DNA from 2 places in the Priestia sp. 10L35 genome. Region 1 is predicted to be linked to the other one. Evidence: a T-box and tRNA genes for the amino acid it is inferred to sense, from the RefSeq annotation. Region 1 holds a T-box; the other holds one or more tRNA genes.
What was found. A T-box is a leader RNA that pairs with one kind of tRNA and senses whether it is charged. The one in region 1 lies ahead of AC1DEF_RS01130 (valine--tRNA ligase), so its partner is inferred to be a tRNA-Val.
Positions count from the first base shown of each region.

Region 2: it has a tRNA-Val gene. The T-box ahead of AC1DEF_RS01130 (valine--tRNA ligase) is inferred to sense a tRNA for this amino acid. The anticodon was not compared.

Region 1 is NZ_JBFTKA010000001.1:228,763-241,110, forward strand. It holds gene ysxE (spore coat protein YsxE) at 1-747, shown strand, start outside; gene AC1DEF_RS01125 (hypothetical protein) at 759-956, opposite strand; T-box leader at 1,187-1,431, shown strand; gene AC1DEF_RS01130 (valine--tRNA ligase) at 1,514-4,156, shown strand; gene AC1DEF_RS01135 (bifunctional folylpolyglutamate synthase/dihydrofolate synthase) at 4,253-5,551, shown strand; gene AC1DEF_RS01140 (DUF420 domain-containing protein) at 5,708-6,265, shown strand; gene AC1DEF_RS01145 (hypothetical protein) at 6,451-6,642, shown strand; gene AC1DEF_RS01150 (prepilin peptidase) at 6,639-7,394, shown strand; gene AC1DEF_RS01155 (SPOR domain-containing protein) at 7,513-8,586, shown strand; gene AC1DEF_RS01160 (Maf family protein) at 8,697-9,266, shown strand; gene radC (RadC family protein) at 9,282-9,968, shown strand; gene AC1DEF_RS01170 (rod shape-determining protein) at 10,198-11,223, shown strand; gene mreC (rod shape-determining protein MreC) at 11,243-12,124, shown strand; gene mreD (rod shape-determining protein MreD) at 12,124-12,348, shown strand, end outside.
Region 2 is NZ_JBFTKA010000005.1:280,789-293,136, forward strand. It holds gene AC1DEF_RS19640 (YflT domain-containing protein) at 39-377, opposite strand; gene AC1DEF_RS19645 (amino acid permease) at 800-2,191, shown strand; gene AC1DEF_RS19650 (hypothetical protein) at 2,264-2,398, opposite strand; gene AC1DEF_RS19655 (copper homeostasis protein CutC) at 2,526-3,155, opposite strand; gene AC1DEF_RS19660 (DEAD/DEAH box helicase) at 3,220-4,665, opposite strand; tRNA gene AC1DEF_RS19665 (tRNA-Val) at 4,834-4,905, opposite strand; gene AC1DEF_RS19670 (DsbA family oxidoreductase) at 5,036-5,647, shown strand; gene AC1DEF_RS19675 (arylamine N-acetyltransferase family protein) at 5,668-6,423, shown strand; gene AC1DEF_RS19680 (Lrp/AsnC family transcriptional regulator) at 6,451-6,900, opposite strand; gene AC1DEF_RS19685 (YitT family protein) at 7,073-7,693, shown strand; gene AC1DEF_RS19690 (DUF1349 domain-containing protein) at 7,732-8,343, opposite strand; gene AC1DEF_RS19695 (GntT/GntP/DsdX family permease) at 8,498-9,826, opposite strand; gene AC1DEF_RS19700 (NCS1 family nucleobase:cation symporter-1) at 10,097-11,623, opposite strand; gene gntK (gluconokinase) at 11,902-12,348, opposite strand, start outside.

The sequences.
Region 1 (12,348 bases):
CGTGATATTCGATATCATAAATTATTTCAAGAGCTTGCTAAGCTTCACGGCGCTTCGGCGCAGGAAGTAGAAGTGAAAAAAGAAGATATAGAAAATCATTATACATCGATGAAAGAAACGTGGGAAAAACGTCAGGAAGAGCTGAAGCAGTATGTAGCAGAATGCGAGAAAAAAATCTATATGTCCCCGTTTGAATTGCATTACTGTACGTTTTATTATGAAATGACAAGAGCGCTTGAATTTGGTTTTGGAAAGCTCGATCAGTGGAACGATGAAATGGAAGAAAAGGAAAAGATCCGGCTGGTTACGTCTCATGGAAAGCTATCGGCTAAACATTTTATCTATGACGAACGGGGAAATGGTTTTTTTATTAATTTTGAACATGCAAAAGATGCTTCACCGATTTATGATTTGGTCTCATTTTATTTCCGTACTCTTCGCACATACCCAGTAACTACCTATGACAGCTATGAGTGGTTTAGTACGTATGAAAAACATTTTGCTCTCAGAGAAGAGGAACGGCTGCTTTTACACAGTTATTTGGCGTTTCCAGAACCCTTGTATCAGTGTATCGTTCAATATAGGCAGCATAAAGAAAGTAAAACAGAGCTTGAACATATGCAGTCATTTATTCGAGCATACTGGCTGACGAAAAACATTGAACAGCTCAATATTAAAATATTTGAAGTAGATCAGCAAAAAAAAATGGCAGCGGAAGCAGCTGCACAAGCCCAAGCGAACGAATAGCGCTTGGGTTTTTAAATCCAGTCCGAATATAAAGCAACCGCTAGTATGGCAAGCAGTGCCAACAACAGTACATCAAAGGTTGTAGGGAAAAATAGTGTACGTATACCTTGAAAAATTGTTAAAGGAACAATAAACTGTCCACAAGCCGCTCCTGCTGTTTTGAGCCACCGCTGCAGCTGATACGAATTTACATTTATTCGTTTCTTCATTTGTACATGCCCCTTTCAATCCACGTGCCCAGGTTAAAGTAAGTATATGAAAAAAGAAAGAAATGGTGTCATTTTTTTGAGCGGACTCTTCATTTTATTTCCAAAATTAGCGAGTGAATGAAAAAATAAAGAGCAGAACAAAAAAATTATGAATATAATCGTAAAAAAGTGGAGAAGATTATTGACGATTCAACATTTTTTCATATAGTATAATTAAGAGAAATTCATACATAAATACAGTGAATAGGAAGAGTACGGGATGTTCGTCTTTCAGAGAGAGAAATCAGCTGCTGTGAGATTTCTTAAGAATGTGCACTCGGAATGTCGCCTATGAGTAGCTTTTTTGAACAGCTGCATAGCTCAGTAGAAAAAGCCGGTTAATCAACCGTTATGAAATGAAGTGTATAGGCTTATCAAACGGGATACGTCTATAAAAAAAGGTGGTACCGCGAAATCAACTCCTTTCGTCCTTTTATTAGGAAAGGAGTTTTTTTATGTTTATAAAAGCTTTACACAGTTTCTAAAGACTGAAACTTTATATTATGGAGGTATACATTATGTCTGAAAAAGAAGTGACTCTTCCAACGAAGTATGATCCAAAAGCCGTTGAAGAAAATCGTTATCAGTATTGGTTAGACGGGAAGTTTTTTGAAGCAACAAATGACCCTGAAAAAGAGCCATATACAATTGTAATTCCACCCCCAAACGTAACGGGCAAGCTACATTTAGGCCACGCTTGGGATACAACGTTACAAGACATCTTAACGCGTATGAAGCGCATGCAAGGCTATGACGTTTTATGGCTTCCTGGCATGGACCATGCGGGGATTGCAACGCAGGCAAAAGTAGAAGAAAAGCTTCGCAGCGAAGGGAAAAGCCGCTACGATCTAGGCCGCGAAAATTTTGTAGCCGAAACATGGAAATGGAAAGAAGAATATGCAAGCTTTATTCGCCAGCAGTGGTCGAAGCTAGGACTTGGCTTAGACTATTCACGCGAGCGCTTCACGCTTGATGAAGGCCTTTCTAAAGCAGTGCGCGAAGTATTCGTAACGCTTTACAAAAAAGGGTTAATCTATCGCGGAGAATATATTATTAACTGGGATCCAGCTACAAAAACAGCTCTTTCAGACATCGAGGTTATTTACAAAGATGTACAAGGTGCGTTTTATCATATGCGCTATCCGTTGGCAGATGGTTCTGGACATATTGAAATCGCAACAACTCGTCCTGAAACAATGCTAGGAGATACGGCTGTAGCTGTTCACCCTGAAGATGATCGTTATAAGCACTTAATCGGCAAAAAGGTTGTCCTTCCGATTGTAGGTCGTGAAATTCCAATCGTAGGCGATGATTATGTAGATATGGAATTCGGTTCTGGTGCGGTGAAAATTACGCCTGCTCATGACCCGAACGATTTTGAAATTGGAAACCGCCATAATTTAGAGCGTATTTTAGTGATGAATCAGGACGGTACGATGAATGACAAAGCAGGTAAATATGAAGGAATGGATCGTTTTGCTTGCCGTAAGCAAATTGTTAAAGACCTTCAAGAAGACGGTGTATTGTTCAACATTGAAGACCACATGCATTCAGTAGGTCACAGTGAACGAAGCGGTGCCGTTGTTGAACCTTATTTATCAACTCAATGGTTTGTAAAAATGCAGCCGTTAGCAGATAAAGCAGTAGATCTTCAAAAGCAAGAAGAAAAAGTAAACTTCGTGCCTGATCGTTTTGAAAAGACATACTTACACTGGATGGAAAATATTCGCGACTGGTGTATTTCGCGTCAGCTTTGGTGGGGACATCGCATTCCAGCTTGGTATCATAAAGAAACTGGAGAAGTATACGTAGATCATGAGGCTCCAGCAGATATCGAAAACTGGGAACAAGATTCAGATGTATTAGATACATGGTTCAGTTCAGCGCTATGGCCATTCTCAACAATGGGCTGGCCCGATGTGGATGCAGCTGATTTCAAACGCTACTACCCAACAAACGTGCTTGTAACAGGCTACGATATTATTTTCTTCTGGGTATCTCGTATGATTTTCCAAGGTCTTGAATTTACGGGTAAACGTCCGTTTGACGATGTACTCATTCACGGTCTTGTACGAGATGCTGAAGGTCGTAAAATGAGTAAATCACTTGGTAACGGTGTAGACCCAATGGAAGTAATCGAGAAATACGGTGCAGATTCTCTTCGCTACTTCTTATCTACAGGAAGCTCACCAGGACAAGATTTACGCTTCAGCTTTGAAAAAGTCGAAGCGACGTGGAACTTTGCAAATAAAATTTGGAATGCTTCTCGTTTTGCATTAATGAACATGGACGGCATCACATTTGAAGAGCTTGATTTATCAGGCGAAAAGTCAGTTGCTGATAAATGGATTTTAACGCGCTTAAATGAAACGATTGAGCACGTAACAAAATTAGCTGACAAATATGAATTCGGTGAAGTTGGACGCATTCTCTATAACTTTATTTGGGATGATTTCTGCGATTGGTACATTGAAATGGCTAAACTTCCTCTTTACGGAGAAGATGAAGCAGCTAAAAAGACAACTCGCTCAATTTTAGCTTATGTACTTGATAATACAATGCGACTTTTACATCCATTCATGCCGTTTATTACCGAAGAAATTTGGCAAAGCTTGCCGCATGAAGGCGAATCGATTACAGTAGCTAAATGGCCGGAAGTACGCCCTGAGCTTTCTGATAAAGAAGCTGCTAACGATATGCGTTTACTTGTAGATATTATCCGTGCTGTTCGTAACATTCGTGCTGAAGTGAACACGCCGATGAGCAAACAAGTAAAATTATTTATCAAAGCTAAAGATGAAAATATTCAAAACCAGCTTGAAAAGAACCGTGCGTATGTAGAACGTTTCTGTAATCCAAGTGAGCTTGTGATTTCAACAGATGTTTCATTAGATGAAAAAGCAATGACTGCTGTTGTAACAGGCGCAGAATTAATTTTACCTCTTGAAGGTTTAATTAATATTGAAGAAGAAATCGCGCGTTTAGAAAAAGAATACGACAAGTTAAACAAAGAAGTAGAACGTGTACAAAAGAAATTAAACAACCAAGGCTTTATTGCAAAAGCGCCTGCTAAAGTAGTAGAAGAAGAGCGTGCAAAAGAGCAGGATTATGTTGAAAAACGCGAAGCTGTTCAGTCTCGTATTGCTGAATTACGCGGATAATCGACGGGTTAATGAACCAACAGAAAAAGCGTGGCTTGTATAGCGACGCTTTTTCTCTACATAATAATAGCGATGGAAAAGAAAGGTGAATAAAAGATGATAACGACATATGAAGAAGCGCTTGATTGGATTCATAACAGACTTCGCTTTGGAATCAAGCCGGGGTTAGAACGAATGGAATGGATGCTAGAGCAGCTTGATTTTCCGCAGCAAAATCTAAATGCTATTCATGTTGCTGGGACGAATGGTAAAGGTTCTACCGTTTCTTATTTGCGAAACATGTTAGAAGAAGCAGGGTATAAAGTTGGAACGTTTACTTCTCCTTATATCGAAACATTTAATGAGCGGATCAGCGTGAATGGACAGCCTATTTCAAATGAAGCAATGACCGCTCTTGTTCAGGAAATAAAGCCTGTTGTGGAGCGACTAGAACATACAAGCTTAGGATCAGCAACGGAATTTGAAGTGATTACAGTCATGGCTTTTCTTTATTTCGGCTATCATGAGTCAGTTGACTATGCTGTGTTTGAAACAGGTCTTGGAGGACGATATGACTCAACAAACGTTGTGAATCCTATGGTGAGTATTATTACAAACATTGGATTTGATCACATGGCAATACTAGGTGATACGGTAGAAGAAATTGCAGCAGAAAAAGCGGGGATTATTAAAAAAGAAGTCCCTATTATTACCGGTGCAGAGCAAGTGAAGGCGCTTGATGTCATTACTGAAGAAGCAAAGTCAAAGCATGCTTCGTTATTTGTGTTAGGAAAAGATTTTGACATTAAAAACTATGAGCCATTAGCAAATGGAGAAGGCTTTGCGTTAAAAACGCCGTATGGCACATTTGAACATTTAGAATTAAATATGCTTGGCTATCATCAAGTGAAAAATGCAGCTTTGGCTCTCATGGCCGTTTGTTATTTAAAAGAAAAGAAAAAGCTTTCTATCTCCAATGAGCAAATGATAAAAGGGATTCAGCATACAAAGTGGAACGGCCGCTTTGAGATAGTAAATGAGCATCCTTTAACGATTATTGATGGGGCTCATAATGCAGAAGGCATTGATAGCTTGTTATCTACTTTACGCCTTCATTATGAAAATCGAAACATTCATTTAATTTTCAGCTGCTTAAATGATAAAAGTGCTGATCGAATGGTTCAAGAACTTGAAACAATCGCTACAAGTATTACATTTACGTCGTTTGACTTTCCTCGTGCTCGCGCAGCTGGGGAGCTTTATGAGATGAGTACTCATCATAATAAACATATGGATGAAGAGTGGAAAAAAGCAATTGCTTACGTAAAGGAAAAGGCGACAGGTGAACAAGACATGGTCGTGATTACAGGGTCTCTGTATTTTATATCAGAAGTAAGGGCTTTTCTTCTAAAATGAGCAAAAGCAGCAAGTGAAATCTTGCTGCTTTTAACATAATGTGAGGAAGGGATACGGATAATAAGGAAGCACTAAGTTCAAAGTATTGTCACTTTCACCCCCTAGGTAAGTGATATATAATAAACATGTACATCACTAAATAAGGAGATTGTTAACATGAGTAAGAATAATGAAAAAATTGTACCAAAAAGTAATAAAAACTTTACCGGTATTATTCTTACCTTTTCAGTGATAGCGAATGTTATTATTTTACTGCTATTCTTTTCGAATATTGGCTATCAAGGAAAAGTAAGTTTTGATTTGACTATCTTTCCACGGTTAAATGCTATTTTGAATAGTTTTACGTTTATTTTTTTAGTTGCAGCGTTGATTTCAATTTTTAGGAAAAATATTAATGCTCATAAAGGTTTTATTTTAGCAGCATTCACTTCCACACTGCTCTTTTTAGTTTCATATTTAACATTCCATTACATTTCCACAGAAACAGCTACGTTCGGTGGAGAAGGAATCGTTCGTCCCATTTACTTCTTCATTTTGATCACACACAGTTTCCTAGCAGCGATTATTGTTCCGCTGGCACTGTTTGCACTTGTGTGGGGCTGGACAATGCAAGTTGAAAAACACAAAAAAATTGTGCGATGGACAATGCCAATCTGGCTTTATGTAAGTCTTACAGGTGTAATTGTCTACTTATTTATGGCTCCTTACTATTAAAAGACGTCTGCTTTTGCAGACGTTTTTTTATGCTGTTTTTGTTTTTTAGTGGTATAATCCTTATTACCTATAAAAAGTGTGTTTTAAGGAAGGAGGCATACAGAATATTACTTTTATGGGTATTATGATTCAGTTTATTAACCAAGGAGCTGTTTGATACTAATCAATAAAGGAGAGATATTGAAATGGATAAACTGTCAACGAGGAATAAAGGAATTTCTCTAATGAAAGTGATCGTACTGGTTATCGTAATAGGTCTTCTTGCAGCTTTTCTCATTCCGTTTCTTGGCAGCTATTTAAGGGAACGAGATACATTCCTTCACTCAAAAGAAAACCTACAATTAAGCAGCAGGCCTGAGATGGAAGAAATAGTATGAGTTTAATTTACCTCTATGCCTTTGTTTCAGGTATCACGTTAGGTTCATTTTATAACGTAGCAGGACTTAGAATACCTCAGAAAAAATCTATTTTATCTCCAAGATCCCATTGTCCACACTGTTTATACGTTCTTTCTCCACAACAATTAATTCCCATAGTCTCCTACATTAAAAATGCAGGAAAATGTAGTATGTGTCACAAAAAAATCTCCTTCATCTACCCATTCATAGAATTTTCGACAGGAAGTTTATTTGTATATGCTTTTTTTAGATTGAATATGACGTTAGAACTGATTGTCATATTAACCTTTGTTTCTTTTTTAACAATTATAGTTGTCTCAGACATAGCCTATATGATTGTCCCAAATAAGGTGCTGCTTTTCTTTTTGCCTATCTTTCTACTTGAGCGTCTTTTCATTCCATTAAATTCGTGGAGTGATTCCTTAATGGGAGGAGGAATCGCATTTTTTCTCCTCTTTCTAATCGCATTTCTCAGCAGAGGAGGGCTTGGAGAAGGAGATATTAAACTGTATGCTTTGATTGGTATTGTGCTTGGAGTAAAGCTTGTTTTGCTATCGCTTTTTTTAGCTATATTAATAGGCGGAATCGTTAGTATAGGAGCGTTATTAATGAAAAAGGCAAAGGTAGGTGTACCAATTCCTTTCGTTCCATTTATTTTTATAGGCACAATCGCTGCTTATTTTCATGGAAACGAATTGATAGATTGGTATGTTAGCAACTATTTTTATTGAGCTTCAAGTCTTCGACAAATTTAAAATTTCTGTAACTAAATAGCGAAAACCTTTTGTAACAAGACGACAAATGTCTTGTTATTTTTTTTTTCTTCTATGATAGCATGGAAAAAAGTGTATGTTTTATGTCGGTTTACCTCAGCTTGCAACCGGTACTAAGACTACGTTAACTAAAGGCGGTGGGGCAGTGGACAAGCAGGAACGAAAAGTTTCAATTAAAATCAACGGTCAATCCAAGGAAGAACAAGTGCCAGAAAAAGACGAGTTTACGTGGGTTCTTCCGGAACCGGGATCCACAGATTCTCATGTGGAAGAAAATAAAGTGGTGTTTATTGAAGATGTAAGAAATGAAAAAAAGAAAAAGCCGCGATTACATCCTAAAAATGTTTCGATTAAAACGGTAAGCGGCGGTGTGATCAAACGAACAGCTGTGATTGTACTGCTAGCAGTTGGAATAGGCAGCGGCATCGGTATGGTTGGTGTGAAAATGATGACAGGAAGCGAACAGCCTGTAAGTAAAGCACAAACAAGTGAGCAAACGAAAGAAGAAAAAACTTCTCAAACAGCGTCTACCACTGAAAGTGTTGGTAAAGCTGAAAAGAAAAGCGAACAGGAATCGAAGGGGACATCAGCTGCTGTTTCTACTTTAGAACCTTTTTCCTTTTACATTGTTCAAGCAGGTGCTTTTTCATCAAAAACTGCTGCAAATAAAGCAATGGATAAATGGAAAGAAGAGAACGAAGCAGGCGAGATCTTTTCACCTAAAACCTATTCTCTTGTCGTTGGTGCTGCCACTGGAGAAGAAAAAGCGAACGCACTTAGTAAAACTTATAAACAACAAGGTAAAGATGTATATGTAAAGTCTTATGAAATTAAGCCCACTAGCGAATTAGGGAAAAAAGATCAAACGGTTATAACAACAGCGCAGCCGTTTATGGCTAATCTCTTAGATCAATCTGTTAAAGCGATTGAAGGACAGCGGGTAGCCGATATCAAATCTCTGAAAAAAGAGCTGACAAAAGTTCAGAAAGAAGCGTCAAATGAAGACATTAAAACCATGGTGAGCACCCTTCAAAAAGCTGCTGCTTCTCTTTCTTCATATGAAGACAATAAAAGCAGTAAAGATGCTTGGCTTGCTCAGCGATACGTGTTAAAAGCTCTTCAGCAGTATGAAAGCCTTGTAACGTCTTAACAAGTGAGGTAGTGTAATGCTGCCTCACTTGTTTATTGTCATTTGGAGATGAAATTGCTAAAATAACGGTGTGTCCTTCTTTTTTAAATCAAAATGCAAAGGTGAGATGTATGAAACAAACATTAATTTTAGCCTCAGGCTCTCCTCGTCGAAAAGAATTACTTCAGCAGCTTCACATTCCCTTTACGGTTCACGTTAGTACAATTGAAGAAATCGTCAATCCATTATACACTCCGTCCGAGGTAGTAATGGATTTAGCTAGGCAAAAAGCAGTGGACGTCGCTTCGCATCATAAAGAGGATATTGTCCTAGGTGCCGATACAGTTGTCGTATATGGCAATCGTATTTTAGGAAAGCCAAAAACGAACCAAGAAGCGATTAAAACACTTACGATGCTGTCAGGTCAAAAACATCAGGTATTAACTGGAGTAGCGTTCGTATCAAATGCAAAAGTTCATACGTTTTATGAACAAACAGATGTAGAGTTTTGGCCGATTGAACAAGATGAAATCGTACAGTACGTAGAGTCAGGAGAGCCTATGGATAAGGCTGGTTCTTATGGAATTCAAGGTCTCGGTGCTGCGCTAGTTAAAAAAATTGAAGGAGACTATTTCTCCGTGGTGGGCTTGCCGCTCTCCCGAACAATACGTGAGCTAAAACAATACGGTTTCGTTTACTAAAAAGGAGTGGCGAAATTGGATCAATCATTGTTAATTAAAGATTTTCCTCAAGATGAAAGACCTCGAGAGCGCCTGGTGTCAATGGGTGCTTCTAGTCTTTCTAACCACGAGCTTATTGCTATTTTGCTGCGCACTGGAACCAAAGATGAATCTGTTCTTCAGCTGTCCAATCGCATATTAACGCATTTTGAAGGTCTTCAACTTTTGCAGCATGCATCGCTTGATGAAATGATGAATATTAAAGGTATCGGACCTGCAAAAGCAATTCAAATTATAGCGGCTATTGAAATAGGTAAGAGGATTGTACAGCGGAAATCTAGTCAGCGATATACCATTCATGGCCCTGAAGACGGAGCTAATTATGTGATGGAAGAAATGCGCGTGCTGTCTCAAGAGCATTTCGTCTGTTTATACCTCAACACGAAAAATCAAGTTCTCCACAAGCAAACCATTTTTATCGGAAGCCTCAATTCATCTATTGTCCATCCAAGAGAAGTATTTAAAGAAGCCTTTCGTCGTTCAGCTGCATCCCTTATTTGTATTCATAATCATCCCTCCGGCGACCCTACTCCCAGCAGAGAAGATATAGAGGTAACGAAGCGCTTAAAAGAGTGCGGATTTATCATAGGAATTGAATTGTTAGATCATTTAATTATCGGAGATCGAAAATATATTAGTTTAAAAGAAAAAGGATACATGTAAGGCTATGCTTTTTAAAATCCTTGGGTTATAATAGTAGTCATGATTTTAAATGACAAGTTCTTTACAATCATTCGTTATTAATAGACAAAGTATGACTTTTTATCATACAATATTTGGCGTTGACATCTATGAAAAAAGTATAGAAAATAAAAAATGTTACTTATGAAATGAAGAAATTGAATTATGGAATTTTTACCTTTGCATTTTGGTAAGAGAAAGGAAGAGACACATGTTTGGAATCGGTACTAGAGACCTTGGAATAGATTTGGGTACTGCAAATACGCTCGTTTATGTAAAAGGAAAAGGAATTGTTGTGCGTGAGCCGTCTGTTGTGGCTTTGCAAACTGATACAAAACAAATCGTTGCGGTAGGTAACGATGCAAAAAATATGATTGGTCGTACCCCTGGGAACGTAGTAGCCCTTCGTCCAATGAAAGATGGAGTTATTGCAGATTACGAAACAACTGCGACGATGATGAAATATTACATCAATCAAGCTCAAAAAACAAAAAGTTTGTTTGCGGGTAAGCCGTATGTAATGGTTTGTGTACCTTCTGGCATTACAGCTGTTGAGAAACGTGCCGTTATTGATGCGACTCGTCAGGCTGGCGCGCGTGATGCGTATACAATTGAAGAACCGTTTGCTGCAGCAATCGGCGCCAATCTACCGGTTTGGGAGCCAACGGGAAGTATGGTAGTAGATATTGGCGGAGGAACAACAGAAGTTGCGATTATTTCTTTAGGAGGAATCGTAACATGTCAGTCAATCCGTATCGCTGGGGACGAGATGGATGAAGCGATTATTCAATATATTCGCAAGAATTACAATTTAATGATCGGTGAGCGTACGTCAGAAGCATTAAAAGTAGAAGTCGGTTCTGCCGGAATTCCTGAAGGTATTGAAAACATGGAAATTCGCGGACGTGACTTACTAACAGGTCTACCGAAAACAATCGAAATTTCAGCAGAAGAAATTGCAGAAGCGCTAAAAGATACAGTGGCTTCTATTGTAGATTCAGTAAAAAGTACATTAGAAAAAACACCACCTGAACTTGCGGCAGATATTATGGATCGCGGTATTGTATTAACAGGCGGTGGCGCATTGCTACGTAATTTAGATAAAGTTATTAGTGAAGAAACAAATATGCCGGTTGTCATCGCAGAAGATCCGCTTGACTGTGTTGCAATTGGAACTGGTAAAGCGTTAGAACACATTGATTTATTTAAAAATCGTACAAGCGATTCATATCGCTAAATATTAAGAGGTGTAGATCGTGCCACAATTTTTCTTAAATAAACGTTTAGTTATTTTATTAGTCAGTATTATTGTATTAGTGGCATTGATTGGTTTTTCGTTAAATGGTCGTAAAAATGTAACGTGGCCTGAACAGTTTGTCAAAGATACGGTTGGTCTTGTTCAGGCTACCTTTAATGAACCCGCACAATTTGTAGCGGGTTTCTTTCAGAATGTAGGTGACTTAAAGCGTACATACGAAGAAAACGAGGTATTAAAAGCCCGTTTAGACGAACGCATGCAATTAGAAACGAAAGCCAACGCTTTGCAGCAAGAAAATAAAAAATTAAGAGCACAGCTCGACAAAAAAACGGATTTAAGTCAATACAACCCAATCGAAGCAACAGTTATTGCTCGTAATCCAGACCGTTGGCATGAGGTAATTGCCATTGATAAAGGGACGGTTCATAATGTGCAGGAAAATATGGCTGTTATGACTCCTGAAGGGCTGATTGGTAAAGTGAAGCATGCATCTAAGTTCACATCTACTGTGCAGTTAATTAGTTCATCAGATCGTACAAACCGTGTATCTGCTAAAATTCAGGCTAAAAAAGAAGTGTTTGGTTTAATTGAAGGCTATGATGATAAAGAACAGGCGCTTGTTATGCGTCGTATTCCATTTGATGCTGATATTAAAGAAAAGCAAAAAGTAGTAACGTCTGGTTTAGGACAAGAAGACGGCATTTTCCCTAGCAATCTTCCAATTGGCGTTATCACAAAAATTGAGCCTGATGAATATGGATTAACGAAAAAAGCTTATATCAAACCTGCTGCTGACTTGTATGACTTAGATAACGTAGTTGTAGCTAAAAGAAGTGCCCCCGCTGCTGAAGACGATTTAGGGGCGGAGGAGGCTAACTGATGAAGCGGTTTGTCCTTCCTATTCTCGTGCTTGTCGTTTTTATGTTTGAAAGTATCTTTGTTAATTTTGTCGCCATGGCATCACCATGGCGAGACTGGATTCTATCGCCTCACTTTGTTGTAGTGGTACTGGCTTTTATGTCAGTGTATTATCACCCAAAGCAAGCGATGCTATATGGGGTAATCCTTGGATTCATGTATGATATTGCCTTTACGGATGTCTTA
Region 2 (12,348 bases), on a different contig from region 1:
CTTTAACTAAACTACTTTTTTCATAGCCTCTATTAAACTTAAACGTCTTTTCTTTCTCCTGTAGCAGCCACTACAATCGCACTGCCTTTCTTTAACTCTTCTTCATATTTTTTTGTTTCGTCTTTTGATAAGCCTAGTGAAGCCATTTTTGTTCGAAGCTCATCTTCTCTGGTTAAAAATAAACTCGCTGCTGAATGTAAAGGACCTTCTTCAGACAGTCGAATAATATTTGTGTCCGTTACTTCTGTTAAATTTTTTGAATTTTCCTTGTCATACGTAAACACGTATACTTCTTCTTTCTCAAAACCTTTGTCTGCAAATTGATTAACTGCTTCGTTAATGTTTGCTCCTTTTTCTACTACTTCAACATGTTTCATTATTTATAACCTCCTGTTTCTATCGCACATCTTTCTTTTATACTTAACAAAAGAATAAACTTCTTACCACTATATATACCCGTTTTCAGAAAGGAAAACCCGCATTTAGAGCTTTGCAGAGAGTTTGAATATCACTCCACATTATCCTTTAATAGAATGTATACCTCTTTTGATTAAATTATTTGAAACAATCATTCAGTTTATTTTCAGCTACATTGCTTATTATAAAAAGGAAAAAAACGCTAATCAGGTACTTTATACGCATAATGAATATCTGTGTCAGAGTAAGCCGGATATGAATGCAACAATTCATATCCGCTTTTTGTATGAAAGAACCTCTAACAACATCCTGTCCATACGTCTTACAAAATACTATAATTCTCCATATTAACTAAAAATTCAATTTATATAGGAGGTTACAAATGAACAGCCATCCACAGCCACAGTTAAAAAAAGAGTTAAAGATCCGGCATATCACCATGATTTCTCTTGGAGGAATTATCGGTGCTGGATTATTTATCGGAAGCGGATCACTCATTAACACCGCTGGACCGGGATCTATTTTTTCGTACGCATTTGCTGGTTTGCTCGTTATTTTAGTCATGCGAATGCTTGGCGAAATGTCTACTGCCAATCCTTCCAGCGGTTCTTTTTCTACTTATGCAAAAGAAGCATTAGGCCCTTGGGCCGGCTACACGATTGGCTGGCTTTACTGGTTTTTCTGGGTTATCGTTATTGCTGTTGAAGCCATTGCAGGTGCAAATATTATTCAATACTGGTTCCCGTCTTTGCCGTCTTGGGGAGTAAGCCTGGCTCTTACTTTTTTATTAACGATGACCAATCTGTACTCTGTTAAATCTTTCGGAGAATTTGAATATTGGTTTTCCCTCATTAAAGTCGTCAGTATCGTTCTTTTTTTAATTTTAGGTATAGCTATTATTTGTGGATTCATTCCAGGAATTGATTCTCCCGGCACTTCCAACCTTTTGCACAAAGGCGGCTTTTTACCGAATGGAATTAGCTCTGTATTTTTAGGAATTGCCCTTGTCATGTTCTCCTTTATGGGAACAGAAATTGTCGCAACCGCAGCAGGTGAATCGTCTCAGCCTGAAAAAGCCATTACCATCGCGACCAATACCGTTATTTATCGCATTTTGTTTTTCTATTTAGGCTCTATTTTTATTTTAGTAACGGTTCTTCCGTGGAATTCGTCAAGCCTAATGAAAAGCCCATTTGTATCTATTCTTGAATTAGTGAATGTACCGGCCGCAGCTCAAATTATGAACTTTATTATTTTAACAGCCGTTCTTTCCTGTCTGAATTCTGGTCTGTATACAAGTTCTCGCATGCTGTTTTCCATGTCTCAAAACGGCGATGCGCCAAAAAGTTTTTCAAAATTAAATAAAAAAGGCGTGCCGGTTAGCGCGATATTAGCATGTACAGTTATCTCGTACATTAGCGTTATCTTTAACTATATTTCACCGGACAAAATCTTTTTGTTTTTAGTGAATGCGTCAGGCGGCGTAGCGCTTCTTGTATATCTTGTTATTGCATTTTCACAGATTAAAATGAGAAAAAAATATGAAAAAGAAAATCCCGAAGCATTAAAAATTAAAATGTGGTTATTTCCTTACTTAACTTACGCTACAATCCTTGCCATCACTAGTATTTTTATAGCCATGGCATTTATTGATTCATTACGTTCTCAGTTCTTCTTAACTCTTTTAATTGCTGTACTCGTCGTAGGTTCTTTTTTCTTTCAACGTACCAAAATGACGAGCGGCTTAGCAGCAAAAGAAAATACATCAAAATAAAAGAGGTTGAGACATAACTAAATGAATTCAATCTCAAGACGAACAAATGAGATAGATGAGCTGGACTGCTTATTACACCGCAGTTGATTTCCGTGCAAGGCTTCGCTTTCCGCGGGCGGCCGCTGAGCCTCCTCGTCGCTTGTGCTCCTGCGGGGTCTCATCTGTTTCGCTGTTCCCGCAGGAGTCTTCGCCTTGCCCTCCAATCACCTGCTAGAAGGAACGAAACAGATGAAACTATATTCACCATCAAAAAAACGAACCACGAATCAAACATATTGATTAATGGTTCGTTTTTCACTTGGATTAAAATGCTTTTGTCCCAGCCTCTTTTTATTTAACGAGATAAATCTCCTACAATTTTTGTTCCGTGTAATTCAGCTGCTTTTGTTTCTTTTATAACCACCTCTGCGTTGCTTTCATGAATTCCTCCGCCGGGCAAAATAATAATACGGTCGTTAGCATATGTGATCAATTCTCGGATTATATGAAGATTTTGCAAAGCAGATCCTTTCCCTCCTTTGGTCAAAATATGGTCTGCTCCCAATTCACTAAGTATATCAATGGCTTTGTATTTATCTTTAATCTCATCAAATGCCATATGAAACGTAACGCTTAAAGGATGAGCTTCTGCTATTAACTCTTTAGTGCGTCCGTAATCGATTTCAGCTTCTTCTGTTAAAATGCCAAATACTACTCCGTTTACTCCAAGGTCTTTACATGCTTTAACGTCTTTTTTCATAATTTGAAATTCTGCTTCGGAATATATAAAATCACCGCTTCTTGGGCGAATAATCACGTTGATATCTGTATCAAGATGTTCGCTTGCATATTCAATGGTGCCGTAACTTGGCGTAGTGCCTCCTTGACTGAGATTGTCACACAATTCAATGCGGTCTGCTCCTAGCTTTTCTGCTTTTTTTGCCTGCTCATACCCTTCTGCACACGCTTCTTTTATGTACTTCATACTCTCAACTCCTTTATTGGCTCTATAAATAAAGCCCATCTTTAAAAAGATGGACTTCCTTCTGCTATTTAATCGCTTTATGAACTTTTAATTTCTTTCCTTTAATCGTTTTGTTTTTCATTGCTTGTAACACTTTTGGACCTTTTCCATTCAAAATCTCTACATAAGAGACATTTTCTTGGATCGTAATAATTCCAATATCGTCCGCGGTTACTCCGTCTAACTTCGCAATTGTTCCCACAAAATCAACCGCTCTAATTTTCTTTTTCTTTCCTCCGTTAAAATACAGCTTCATAATGTCTTTATTTAATGACTCGCTTTTATCCCTTTTAACTTCTGGACGCTCATTGATTTTTTCAGTAAAAGCGGATGCTGCCTGCTGTACTTCTTCTTTAGAAGGAGGAGTAGATGCTGGAATTGAAAAACCGATATATTCTTCAATTTCCGATAGCATTCTCTCTTCATAAGGCGTTACAAATGTGATAGCCTTCCCTTTTTTACCGGCACGTCCCGTTCTTCCTGTACGGTGAACGTAGCTTTCTTTTTCTAACGGAAGGTCATAGTTAATAACGTGTGTGATATTATCAATATCAATTCCTCTCGCAGCTACATCTGTCGCCACTAAATAACGGAATTTACCTTTTTTGAAATCATTCATAACCTCAAAACGGTCTTCTTGCACCATTGCCCCGTGAATTTTATCACAAGGATACCCAAGATCATCTAAATCATCTAACAACGTATTTACCTGCTCTTGTGTGCGGCAAAAAATGATGCAGCTGTCTGGGTTTTCTACTGTGGTTACGTCTTTCAGCAGTTCAAATTTACGTTCGTTTTCTACTGATATAACAGAATGGTCAATCGTACTTGTCGTTAATCCATTTGCTTTGATTTCAACATCAACCGGCTTTTTCATATACTTGCGAGAAAGCTCTTCAATATCTTCAGGAAGCGTAGCAGAGAAAAGCATCGTTACACGCTCACTAGGAAGATGTTGAATGATTGCTTCTACTTGGTCAATAAAACCCATATTTAGCATTTCATCTGCTTCATCAATAACCAAATAACGAATTTTCTCTAATGCAAGCGTTTCTTTTTCTATATGATCAAGCACTCGTCCAGGCGTACCTACAACAATATGTGTTTTTTGCTTTAATTCTACTTTTTGCTTAGCAAACGGTGATTTTCCGTAGACAGCTGCTGCTTTAATTCGCTTAAAACGGCCGATATTTGTAATATCTTCTTTTACCTGCGCAGCCAGCTCTCGTGTAGGTGTTAACACTAAGGCTTGGGGTTTATTTTCTTCCCAATTAACTAATTCACACAGTGGAATGCCAAAGGAAGCCGTTTTTCCACTTCCTGTTTGAGACTTCACGACAACATCTCTTTCTTCTAGCGCGATGGGAAGCACCTTGCTTTGTACTTCCGTAGGATGATTGTATTGCAGACTAGAAAGCGCCTTAGCTACCTTGTCACTAAGACCATATTGACTAAAACTTCTTTGATTCATTTTGTACCCTCATTTATTTTAAATTAGTGATTATCTTTATCATGACCTGATGCACTATGTTTCATTATACTTTAATTCTTCTATACGCGCTCAAGATTTAATGTAGCATTGATTTGTCAAACAAAAGAGAAAAGCCGCTCTCTTATTAATAAGAAAACGGCTTTGGTATGAGCGATGAGGGATTCGAACCCCCGACCCCATCCCTGTCAAGGATGTATTCTCCCACTGAACTAATCGCTCGTGATATGTATTGACTATATTATAGAAAGAGTTATCCAATTTTGTCAACTATTTTTCCGCAGTTCCCAAGTTGGAAGGATCGTCTTTATTTTTGATAAAATAAAAACATGCCATAAAGGAGCGTGACGGGATGAAAGCGCATATTGAGTTTTATTTTGATTTTGTCTGTCCACTATGTTTTCTAGCCACTAAGCCTTTAAGAGAAGTCATGAAAGAACAAAAGACTGAGATTGAATGGAAGCCTTTTGAACTTTGTCCTGAGCCAGCCCAGCAGATGGAGCAAATAGAAGATGTTTTAGAGAGACCTTGGAATCAATCGATAGCTCCCTTAGCACAACAGCTGCACGTAGAAATAAATATACCGGACATGCCTCCAGTCCCGCGCACTCATTTAGCACATGAAGGCTTTCATTTTGCTAAAAAACATGGTCAAGAAAGTGCCTATGTAGATGCTGTTTTTAAAGCTTATTGGGAAGAGGAAAAAGATATTAGCCAGATTGAAGTCTTAGCAGAAATCGCTGATTCCTTGCATTTAGATCAAGAAATATTTATACGTATCTTAAAAGACCGGACGTTCGAACAAGTTCATAAAGATAGCTTAGTTCATGCGTATGAAGATGCTCATGTAACGAAAGTACCGACTTTAAAAATTGACAGCCGTGCATTTCAAGGATTCGCTTCCAAAGAGACAATCGAAAAAGAGCTGTTACATGAACGTTCTGCTAAAGACAGAGAGAAATGATTTACTAAGAGGTGCATTTGATGAATATTAATTATTATTTTAGTCGGTTTTTAGCTAAGAAACCGGATAGCCCAACGTATGAAAGCTTAGCTGCTTTACAGAACAAACACATGCTTCATGTTCCTTTTGAGAACTTAGATGTTCTGTCTCAAACCCCTATCATAATTGATTTAGAACGAATTTTTCAAAAAGTAATCGTAAATTTGCGGGGAGGATTTTGCTACGAATTAAACGGTCTATTTGGCTGGCTGTTAAAAGAAAGCGGATATGAAGTCTCTTACGTTTCAGCTACCGTCAAAAAACCCGACGGCACGTGGACCATTGAAGGAAGTCACGCTACAAACCTTGTGACGATTGAAAATCAGCCTTACATCGTAGACGTTGGATTTGGAGATTCTGTGCGCAAGCCAATGCCTTTAAATGGCGAAGTAGTAATAGATGTAAGCGGCTCTTATCGTATGACAAACGTTGCTGAGCATATGTATGATTTGCAGCGATGGGAAGATGATGTATGGAAAACGCTGTACCGTGTGTCTACGCTTCCTAAGAAACTGACTGACTTTACTCCCATGTGTGAGTTCAATCAAACGTCAGCGGATTCTCCGTTTGTACACAAACGTCTTGTTACGATCGCAACCCCTACAGGGCGCATTACCCTCTCTGGTGAAACGCTAACTGTAACAGATGGCGAAAAAAAGACGAAAAGGAACGTTTCAGAAGAAGAAATACCTGATATTTTACAAAATCATTTTTATATTATTAAAGGATTTTATTAATATCTCCTTACACAGAAAACCGGCCTCTTATGGGGCCGGTTTTTGTACAGGAGTAATCATCCTGTTTTCTACAGGCGACTTTAAAATAATTGAGGTATTCACATTTCCATAAGGAATCAGTTCATCCACTAGCATTCTAAGTCCATCCATTCCAGACACGGCTGCTTTGATAAAGTAAGAAACCGGCCCCGTTACGCGATGACATTCAAGCACGTCTTCATTTTGCTCAATAAAGTCTTCAAATTCCTCCGGTTTTCTTTTTAATTCGCTTACTTGAATAAACAGCTGTGTATCTCTTCCTAAAGCTTTCGGAGACACCGTAGCGCTAAAACGCTGGATCACTCCTCGTTCCTGAAGACGCTGCAGTCTTTCTGATACGCTTGGACGGCTAAGAGCCAGCTTTTTTGATAAATCACTAATCGTCATACGTCCGTCCCTTTGCAAAATAGACAATAGTTGTGCATCGATTTCATCCATCCAAACCTTTCCTTTCAAAATGAATATAATAAATAAAATCTTTATTCAAGTTGATAAAAGAACAAGTATTATTTCCTTCATTTATACATGTGTTTTCTTTATTTAATATCCTATCATTAAAGTAGATAATTGAAAATGAAAATTCCGAAAAAACAAACAAAGGGGTTTATTTATGAAAAAAGTTTTATGGATTATTCTTGGATGTACGATTGCAAGTATTGGTGTTCTTATCTTGCGGCACTCTCACGTAGTGACGGGGGGAACAGCTGGTCTGTCTCTTAGCTTGTCATATGCCCTTCCCTTATCGTTTGCGGTAATCTTTTTTCTCATTAATATTCCTTTTTATCTCTTTTCCTTCTTTCAAATGGGATGGAAATTTACCGCCACAACTATAGGATCAGTGTCTTTGCTATCGCTTCTCACTTCACTCGATCACTTGCTTCCTTCTTTTACACTTCCCAGCCTGATGGGTGCTGTTACGGGCGGACTAATTGCCGGCCTTGGCTTATCCATTTTATTTATGAACGGAGCTTCTCTCGGCGGTGCTAATATTCTAGCGTTATTCGCACAGCGAAAATTTGGCTGGGATCCTGGAAAAGTGAATTTTTCATTTGATTTCCTTGTCGTGCTGTCGAGCATGTATTCAATTGGAATTTCAAAAGGAATTTTCTCTGTTATATCCATTGCGATTACAGGTTTTGTCATCAGCTACTTCAAGCAAAAAATTGCTTTACACAATCAACCGACATCCGCTTCTGTCACACAGCCTTTAGATAATGCGCTTTCTAAATAAAAACCACGATTTAGCTGTGGCTAAATCGTGGTTTTTATTTACATTTTTTCTACTTTTATAAAATCAAATTGGGCTTCATACCCTTCTCCTTGAGGACTACAAGCATAAATACCAACTTGAACAGGTTCTTTGGTTGAGTTCAATAAGTGAGCGAGTCGGAGCTGAGTCCAAGAATCTCCATCACTTGAATAACAAACGGTGTAATCATCGTTTTTGCGCTGAATTTTAAAATAAAGCGCTGATTTGTTTTGAGTAAAATTTTGACTGGACCAATCTGAGAAGCCCTGGTTGGTTACGACTGCTCCTAATTGGTTAGGACCATCGGGATTGTATTCAACTGACGTTTTGATCCACGTATCTTTTGATACACGAATCATGAGACCTGCTTGATCGTAGCGATTAACTGGATATGTATGCACCTTTGTCATGATTTCAAAGTCGCCTTCTACTTCACGGTAAAGAAAGTGTCCATTGTCCGCTTCAAAGCCATAATGAGTACGCTGCCAAAAATCCGTTTTAGCGTCTGTTTTAATCACTAATCGATTCGTTTCTGTATCAATTTGAAATTGAGCTGGTGGACAATACCAAGAAACGTCTGAATCTAATTTTCCTTCTGAAAAGTTTGTGAAAAATACTAGTTGATTACTCACTCTCTGTCATTCCCTTCTTAGAAGCTATTATTCTTCTATTTCCATTTTGCCATAATTTAACGAATAAATAAAATATTTTGATTATTTTTCTTGCAAATTCTTTTCTTTCATAAAAAAATAAGACTCTTTTACATAGAGTAAAAGAGTCTTATTTTTAAATTAATGCATTTAGAATAAGTGCTCCTGCAAAAGCAATAAAGGATAGAAGCGTTTCCAGAACGGTCCATGTTTTGAACGTTTCTTTCACTGTTAATCCTAAATACTCCTTCACCATCCAGAAGCCAGCATCATTAACGTGAGAGAACATTAGTGAACCCGCACCCGTAACGATAACAAGTAGTTCTAAGTTAACACCGGACATATGCTCAATGATTGGTGAGACAATACCAGCCGCTGTTGTTAATGCAACTGTTGCTGAACCTGTAGCAATACGGATTAATCCAGCAATTAAAAATGCAAGTACAAGTGGTGATAGAGATAGATGTTCAGACATTTGACCAATCGTTGTACCTACTCCGCTATCGATTAATACTTGTTTGAAGCCGCCCCCTGCACCAATAATTAAGACAATAGATCCTACAGGAAGCAAACATTCTTCCGTTAGTTTTTTAATCACATCTTTTGTCATACCTTGACGTTTTCCAAGCAGGTAAAACGCTGCAAAACAAGCAATTAAAAGTGCAATTAATGGACTTCCTATTAATTCTACAAACTTCACTACGCCGCTTGGCAATCCGTTAATAACAGGTGCTATAGCTGCTAAGACCATTAATAGAACGGGCAGTAAAATGACAAAAAATGAAACGCCTGTACCAGGAAGATCTTTTGATGTTGTCGTAATACGAATTAGATCAGGTTCTCCTTCTGGAATCACTCGTTTGTGAACCCATTTTGCAAAAACCGGTCCAGCGATAACTGCAGCTGGAATTGAAATGATTAATGCATATAAAAGCACTTTCCCCGTATTTGCTCCGTAAATACTAATAGCTGCCATCGCACCTGGATGAGGAGGAACGAGACCGTGAACAATTGATAATCCCGCAATAACCGGCAGAGCAATCAATAATATATTTTGTTTTGTTGTTTTATGAATGGAAATAACTAAAGGCAGTAGAATTAAAATTCCTACTTCGAAGAAAACAGGAATACCAATAATGAAACCTGCTACTAGCATCGCCCATGGCAGTCTTTTCACACCGAATATTCTTACGAAATAATCCGCTACCTGCATGCCGGCACCTGAATCGGCCATCAGCTTACCTAAAATTGTTCCCAGCGCTAAAATTCCTACTAAGTGGCCTAAAACACCGCCCACTCCCGTTTCGTAAGCGCCAACAATTTTATCCATTGATAACCCAGAAGCAATTGCCAAAAACAAACTCGCAACCGTTAAACTAATAAACGCATGCCATTTAAAAACTGAAACACCTACAATAACAATAACAATTGCGGCAACTGTAATAGCTAATAAGTATGCATCCATCTTGCTTTCCACCTTCCCTTTAAGTAAACGCTTTCTCTATGTAGCAAAAAAGCTCTACATCCTGTGAATTTTTTTAAAAATAAGTTTCAATTATCGAAATCGTTTACATTAATTATTTTAGAAAACGATTTCATTTTTTTATTACTTAAATTATATGAAAAAAAAATTCTTAAATCAACAAAAAAACTCAAAAAAATTTTATCAATTTTCTTCCATACAGTTTTAACACATAAAAAAATCCAATCATGTTAATGATTGGATTCATCTTATTTATTTGGTGATGGTTGGATCAGCCGTTTGACTGTCGATAATCGTTTTTTCGCTTGTTTTTAACGTTATTTCTTCATATTCCCCCGGCGCTAATACACTTTTATCTCCTCTCATGAGATACGTGTAAGCGATGATAGAAATGAATAGACCAAATGTCCAGGCATTATCCCATAAAAAGCGCAGTCCAGGAATCAGTAAGCCTAAAACGGGTATGGCCACGCCAATTACTAATGCATAAATGCCGTTTTTATTAAAACCTGTTGAATAACTGTAGCGACCGTTTACCTCATATAAATCCTTTAATGCCATCTGTCTCCTTCTTACAAGCCAGTAGTCAGCAATGGCGATGCCGTCTATAGGGCCAAGCAGCGCTCCGTATGTTCCAAGCCAGCCGAAAATATAGTTCCCGAAATTAGACATGATGTACCATGGCTGAAGTAGAATAGCAAAAATACCGGTCACTAGCGCCCCCATCGCAAACGTGATTTTCTTTGGATTCAGATTCTCAATTGCACGGGCTGGTGCGACGATATTTGCTCCCACATTAATCGTTAAAGAAGAAAGCACGATAACGATTGTTCCTAAGAAAATGATAAACGGAGGGAATTTAGCTACTAAGGCCACTGGATCCCAAATAGCTTCTCCAAATATAACGATTGTTGCTGAAGTAACGGCAATTCCAATAAATGAAAAAATACTCATCGTCAATGGCAAGGAAAAGGTTTGCGCAACCATTTGAGATTTCTGACTTCTAGCATATCGACAGAAATCCGGAATGTTCAAAGCGAGCGTCGCCCAAAAGGCAATAACCCCCGTTAAAGCTGGGAAAAATACGGCTAGAAATTCTCCTGTTGATGTAAATTTAGAAGGCGTAGATAAAATGGGGCCCCACCCTCCCGAGTTTGTATAAGCCCATATAAAAAGAATAATAGCCGAAATACCAATAACGGGAGCAGCAATCGCTCCTAATACTTTAATCGCTTGCGGACCTTTATATGCCACTCCTACATTTAAAAGCCAAAAAAGAGCAAATACAATGGCTGTATGACCAGTTAAACCATTCCAAGACGAAAACGAAGCGCTTAGAAGTGTATCAATTGCTTCCGTTCCAATCCATGTATTAATTCCAAACCACCCAGCAGCCACGATGGCCCTAGCCAGTGCTGGGATATGTGCTCCTTTATCTCCAAACCACAGGCGGGCAAATACTGGATAAGGAATGCCAAACTTGGTTCCAGCGTGAGAATTAAGCAAAATAGGAATAAGAACAATAACATTTCCTAAAAAGATTGTACCAATTGCTTGCCACCAGTTCATTCCAAGCGTCATCATTCCACTCGCCATTGTGTAAGCTGGAATACACAGACACATCCCAATCCAAAGCGTGGCAAAGTTAACTCCTTTCCAAGAATGCTCTTTCATCGTAGTCGGACGTAAATCCTCATTCCAAAGGTCACTGCCGCTCAGCTGATTGTGCGTCTCATCTGTGAGCGTCACAATTCCATCTTGCTCAATTTGTGTTTTCATCCATAAAACCCCTTTTCATAAAATAAGTTCATTTCAAAAAACAAATTTTATTTGAATTTTCTGAAATATAAAGGCGTTTGTGACGATTCCTTCTAGTATGTGATAAATACTAACGTTATCCCTTATTATATTTAATGAGAAACGGGGATACACTGGACAAATTGTAACATTATTTGAGGGAACTTTTATATATTGTGTAGTGTCAACTCTTTTGGTTGTTAGATAACCTAACACACAAAAAATCATCGCTTGAAAACTTCAAGCGATGATTTGTGAACTTAATGTACATATTTTTTTTGAAAAGCCGTAATGCTTTCGTATTCTTCTTTAAATAAGCGAGCCAAACGAATATAGATAGTCGTTAACTCTTTATATACTTCACTGTTTTCTTTGATTGGATAATGATGATTAGTCGCTCCAACCATATCAGAAACAACGTTCAATGAGTCAACTTCGCCAAGGCTATATAAGCCAAGGATAACTGCTCCTAGACATGAACTTTCAAAACTTTCCGGCACCGATACTTCTTGGTTAAAAATATCTGCCATCATTTGACGCCAAAGTGCGGAACGTGCAAATCCGCCTGTTGCCTGAATTTTTGTAGGCTCTCCAATTAACTCTTCAAGTGCCAATAATACCGTATACAAGTTAAAGATAACGCCTTCTAATACAGCACGAATCATATGTTCTTTTTTATGATGCAAACCTAGGCCGAAGAATGAACC